DNA from 2 places in the Alkalihalobacillus sp. MEB130 genome. Region 1 is predicted to be linked to the other one. Evidence: riboswitches for the same ligand, from Rfam matches in the RefSeq annotation. Region 1 holds a riboswitch; the other holds the start of a gene.
What was found. A riboswitch is a leader RNA that binds a small molecule or an ion and turns the genes downstream of it on or off. The one in region 1 is predicted to bind cyclic di-AMP.
Positions count from the first base shown of each region.

Region 2: linked by a shared signal. The riboswitch ahead of N0O92_RS14825 (potassium channel family protein) and the one ahead of N0O92_RS09830 (potassium channel family protein) in region 1 are both predicted to bind cyclic di-AMP.

Region 1 is NZ_JAOANA010000008.1:54,597-57,785, reverse strand. It holds partial or broken gene N0O92_RS09835 (TrkH family potassium uptake protein) at 1-708, opposite strand, end outside; gene N0O92_RS09830 (potassium channel family protein) at 711-1,376, opposite strand; cyclic di-AMP (ydaO/yuaA leader) riboswitch at 1,440-1,586, opposite strand; gene N0O92_RS09825 (TIGR02679 domain-containing protein) at 1,959-3,189, opposite strand, start outside.
Region 2 is NZ_JAOANA010000014.1:58,902-62,090, reverse strand. It holds gene N0O92_RS14830 (TrkH family potassium uptake protein) at 1-1,036, opposite strand, end outside; gene N0O92_RS14825 (potassium channel family protein) at 1,039-1,704, opposite strand; cyclic di-AMP (ydaO/yuaA leader) riboswitch at 1,769-1,914, opposite strand; gene N0O92_RS14820 (ion channel) at 1,997-3,025, opposite strand.

The DNA of each region.
Region 1 (3,189 bases):
CTAGAGTCCCTGTAAGCATTAATTTAGTATGTAACGATAAACGATGAAATACTTTTGTATGCCATAAATCAGATAAAACAGTAAATCCAATACCACCTGTAATAAATAAAAAAGTAATTAGAATATTAACAACAGGGTCTCCAACATACCCCATCAAACTATCAGACCACAACGAAAATCCAGCATTATTGAATGCAGAAATCGTATGGAAAACACTTGTATATATTCCAAATGCCCAACCATACTCTGGGACCCAGCGCATAGATAACAAGATTACTGCTATAAATTCCATTGAGATAGCAAAAATAAATAATATTTTAACAAGGCGAATGACACCACCTATAGATGTCTGATTAAATGCTTCTTGTACCAACATTCGCTCTTTTAAGCCAATTTTTTTCCTAAGACAACAACAATTAATACAGCAAAAGTCATCAACCCTAATCCACCAATTTGGATAAGAATCATTATAACTACTTGTCCGAAAACCGTAAAATCCAGCCCCGTATCTAGTACAACAAGACCAGTTACTGTTGTTGCTGAAGTAGCAGTAAATAAAGCATCTAACCATCTAATAGGTTCTGCTGTTGCAATAGGCAACTTTAATAATAAAGTACCAATTACAATTGCTATAAAAAAACTTAATGCCAATATCTGCGGAGGTGACATTTGAATGTTTCGATGTAAAAAACCTCTTCTATCTAACATCGTTACATCCCTTCTTCTTCAAAACGTTTTAAGTCGGCTTTGTGTCCAATGACAATAAGTATATCTTTTTCATAAATCGTATCATCAGGCATTGGAGATACATTAATATCCTCACCACGTTTAATTGCCAAAATTGTACATCCAAACTTAGCACGAACATCTAAATCGATAAGTGTTGAATTATGTATTTTTCTTGTTCCAAGCAGCTCCACAATACTATATTCATCTGATAATTCGATATAATCGACAATTTTTTCAGAAACTATATGTTGTGCGATACGAATGCCCATATCTTGTTCAGGATGAATAATTCGGTCTGCTCCAATTTTATCAAGAACCTTGTGGTGGTAAACGTTTTGTGCTTTCACCCAGACATTTTCAACTTCCATTTCTTTTAATACGAGGGTAGTCAATATACTCGATTGAATGTCATCACCAATGGCTACAATCACATACTCAAAATTTCGAATGCCAAGAGATTGTAATGATTTTTCATCGGTTGCATTGGCTATCACTGCATGAGTAGAATGGGATGCAAATTCGTTAACCTTAGTATCATTGTTATCAATGGCTAACACTTGATGCCCCATTCTATATAACTCTTTGCAAACACTTCCCCCAAAACGCCCTAAGCCTATAACTGCAAATTGCTTCTTTTTTTCTGCCATTGTTTCCACTCCTTTTCCCAAATAAAAAAAGACCATCACAAAGAATGGTCTAAAAAAGACCCTTCTCTCCAAAAATAACGCTGACGAGGTTAGCTGTCGGATTAGGGACTGAGAGTATCCCCTCTTACTTAGTAAGATTCACCCCAAAGGTGGTTTTTAACCACCAAAAATGGTTCCCCCGCTCTAAAGAAGATTAAGCGAATAAAAGGTTAAAATTGTATTTATTTATAAAAGAGAATTTACTCCTCTTTTATATTCTTGTCAATATATTCTTTCTGAGTAACGTATCAATTTTTTTTAATAGATAGATTCAATTTCAGTTTCTATTTGTATCTCCTTTCCTAATATAATTTTATGATTCGTCCCAAATCCCCAAATACTAATCTTAATAAAGATAATGAGATGTTATCTTGATGATTTTTTATACGATTACCGTCTCCACTTTTTTGGAAAATACTTGTAACATATTCCAAAACATAATAAAACATGAAAAAGGGAAAAAACTCCCTTATATCTTTTACATGCTAGAAAAAATGCTACCCCAGTTGGATAACACCTTAAAAGTTTCGGATATTTTGATTTTTATACCTTTTCATTAATTCCTTCCGTAATATCAAATACAAACAAATTTAGTAGTGGCTCTTGGTATCCTGCTACCTTTAAATGTTGCATCTCGTTAACAACTTCATAAAACTCATCACTTTCATCTAAGTTTAGTCGTTCTAGCCCAGCATTGGTCAAAGGTACCTTTGAAGCACTTTTTCGATACTCGTCCAAGCCCATTCTCCATATACGAACACTTTCTTTGTATTTATTTTTTAAATACTTTGCAATTGCTATACCGTTCACATCGATATCACCAGAATAGTAAATCTCCGCACCGCTTTTAATTAACTTGTCTAATAGCAACATTCCAGAGAGTTTAAAATTCCCATGCGTACAGACGATAGGATACACTCCATCTATTTTATCTAAAATGCTGGAGTACACCCCGCTATTCTCTAAGACAAATACTTTCTTTCCTATTACCGGCTTTACTGTATCAATATGACGCAAAGCACGCAAAGGAATATTTTGAACAGATTCTTCTTGATTTGCCCAATACCACTGTTGCAACATTACATCTTCCCTAAAAGCCACAAGCCCATAACAAGTCACAAAACTGTGCAAGTCATCCTTTTCTAAGCCTACCATTGCCAACAAATTCACTTCGTCTTCCGCATTTAAATTGCTTCGGTAATCTCGGTCTTCTTTTTCGCAAAGCACCATCTCAATCGCCTGATAAAGCTTCTTATTTTTATCAAAAAAATGGGGATTCCCTGTGATTCTTTCCGCAAATAAAGGCAACTTTTCAAATTCCCCATCCGGCGGTAAATTTGATATTGCTCTTAGTATCACTTCAATTGAATCGTATTCTTGCTCATTATATAAAGCAATAAATCTAGAGGAGCCCTTTTCCTTTTCTAGTATTCTTCTAACAACTACTTGCGCGTAAGGATGAGGATACCCTTCCCTTAACTTCCTGAAGAACGCATTTTTCTTTTCTTCTTCCCGACGTTCTCTTTCTTTTTTTGGTATAATAGATTCTTTCGTTATTAACTCAACCATCTCGTATAATGTAATTTCCTCGAACTTTGAACCAATCAATCTATTTTCAAACTTTGATAAAGAAATGGTGATTGTTTTTCCACCATAAGCTATCCCCATCCACGATTCGATTGCGGTCCTTTCCTCATCCGAAGGGGCTATTTTCACAGACCCGCTTACATATCCCAAAGACTCTATTTTGCTTTTAAAAAGAGAGAAAAGGCGA
Region 2 (3,189 bases), on a different contig from region 1:
CTCTGCCGAATATTTTTATCGAGTTTTTCCCTCGAGCAAATGTATAAATAGCTAAAATGATGATGGCGAACGTAGTGGTTCGAATTCCTCCACCCACACTACTAGGTGAAGCCCCGATAAACATGAGAGCACTTAAAAATAACTGTGTAGGAATATAAAATTCTGCTACATCCATTGTGGCAAGCCCGCCATTTCTAGTTGTAACGGATTGGAATAGGGCATAAAAGAAGGTTTCATGCCACGATTTATCAAGAAAGAAATGATTTCTTTCCAATAAAAGTATTCCAATAAAACCAACTAAAACAAGTAACCCAAATGTTGTTGTTGTTAATTTAGTATAAAGTGAAAAGCGCTTATTAAATGGTCGTTCTTTTGCCAGTAAGAACTCCTTTACTTCAATGAGAACAGGAAACCCAATTGCCCCTAATACTAATAAAATGATATTAACAAATTGAACGAAGTAATCATGAGCAAAGGGCTCTAGAGAACTCCCTGTAATATCAAACCCAGCATTTGTTGTGGCACTTACTGATGCAAAGAAACCTTGTATAAATGCTTCTTGCCAAGTCGGGAAGTATTGTAAGAAGTGAATACCGAGAATGAGTGCACCGATAGCTTCAATCGCTAAAATAATAAATAAAATCTGTTTCATGATCAAAACTAAGCCTGCCATTTCTCCGCGGTTTTGATCTGTCATAATTAATTGTCTTTCTCTTAATCCAATCTTTCGACGAAAGAGCATCCATACAAATGTTCCTAATGTCATAATTCCAATTCCGCCAAATTGCAGAACAAAAGCAAGAATAAACGTACCTGGAACACTGAAGGTTTCTGCTGTTGAGACAACAGTTAGTCCTGTTACACTTACAGCACTTACAGCCGTGAAGAGTGCCTCAATAAACCCCCATTCCGTTCCAGGATTACGTGCAACAGGTAGACTAAATAAACCCATTGCAATAATGACAGCAAAAATGTAGTACATAACAATAATCTGAACCGCAGTAAGATGACTTAGGTGCTGCCTTATTTTTCCCATCTCTATAAACCTTCTTCTTCAAATCTCTTTAAATCTCTTTTATGACCAATGACAATAAGGATATCTTTTTCATTTATCACATCTTCAGGCAACGGAGAAACATTGATATCTTCCCCTTTTTTAACCGCTAAGATCGTACAACCAAACTTGGCACGTACATCTAATTCAATGATTGAGCGATTATGAATTTTGTTTGTTGCTAGCAGTTCTACAATACTGTATTCATCAGACAACTCAATAAAATCTACAATTTTTTCTGAAGTTAAATGTTGTGCAATACGAACTCCCATATCATGCTCAGGGTGAATGATTCGATCGGCCCCTATTTTATCAAGTACCTTATGGTGATAAGCGCTTTGAGCTTTTACCCAAACATTCTCAACTTCCATTTCCTTTAATACGAGAGTAGTTAATATACTAGATTGAATATTATCGCCAATCGCAACTATGACGTATTCAAAGTTGCGAATTCCTAGAGATTGTAACGCTTTTTCATCGGTCGAGTCTGCAATAACAGCATGTGTAGAGTATTGTGCAAACTCATTTACTTTATGCTCTCTATTATCGATAGCTAAAACTTGATGTCCCATTCTATATAACTCCTTGCACACACTACCACCGAAACGTCCCAACCCAACAACAGCAAATTGTTTCTTTTTGTCTGCCATTTTTCTCCACCTCTTTTTATGCAAAATAAAATAGACCATCACAAAGAATGGTCTATTGAGACCCTTCTCTCCAAAATAACGCTGACGAGGTTAGCTGTCGGATTAGGGACTGAGAGTATCCCCTCTTACTTAGTAAGATTCACCCCAAGATGGAACATTTCCACCAAAGTTGGTTCCCCCGCTCGAAAAATGATTAAGCGACTAAAGGTTATTATTAAATTTAACTAATAGAGAATTTACTTCTTTTAGGTCGGGTTGTCAATACTTATTGTATAAATTTACAAATTGCAGTTTAGTTGGGTTTCATAATCTTGTCATATGTTTCTTTAGTACAGATGGCATAAAGCTCTGCCTCATTAGGAATAGGCTCTCCTAGCTTGGTTAGAATTTGAAAATCATTCCGATCAGAAATTAAATTAGCCCCGAGTTTTTTTAAATCTTCAAAAGCATCATTATATGTTTTCCAAATATGTTTTTTTGTGATTTTACGAATATCCACACCGCTTCTTCTACTTAGGAGTTCCATGATTAGCTTGCTTGATCCTTTATCGACAGCAGCTTTTGCCATCAGATCAGATAAGGCTTCATCAGCAATAATAAATTCATCTACATTCGCATGTTCGAAGTTTGAAATATGCTTTTCTTTAAGAATCTCAACAATGGTATAAATCTCTTGATTCATCTCTACTGCATAACTCTCAATGGCTGATACAATCAGAAGTGACTGTCCATCTGCAGCGACAGAGTTAAACTCTTTATCTCCTGTAAAAATTAAAACAGCTTTCGCCTCAAGTACATTCGCCTTTTCTAATGTTTCTATATCAGTTGCATCACCTTGTATGTAGGAAAATTTATCACGCTCTAAGGGAGATTTCGGTAGTGAATCGACCACAAGAATCTTTGCTTGGTCATCAATTTCTAAGATCTCATTCATGGTATGTTTAGCTTTATTGGACCAACCTATAATCACATAGTGACCTTTTCCCTTATAATTCAATTTCCCTTCCTCCTTTAATTTTCGTAAAAGTCCAAACCCTTCAACAATTTTGCCTATGACAATACCGATTAAACCAATTCCAAAAAAATATAAAAATAATCCAAATATCTTACCTATTGTGGTATCTGGAACGAAGTCACCATAGCCTGTTGTTGTAACAGTAGTCATAACATACCAAAATCCGATGAATGGATTTTCAAACATTTCAGGTTCCAACCAGTGAATAATAAAAGAACTGCTAATTAAAAAAATGACCGTTATCAAAAATAATGTTAGCTTTCTGATGTTAACAGCCATTTTCATTATTTCAAATATCATCAACATACAAATCCCTCCTTTTAGATAAGGTTTCCAATGTTAGCAACGTTATAAGTCCGAGCTTAAATATTTTCTTAAGTAATAGAATAGCCATATGTTGTAAGGGAATTTTCCTCATTTACGTGCGCATTAAATTTCATAGGTAAAAATAAACGCAAATAATATCAGAA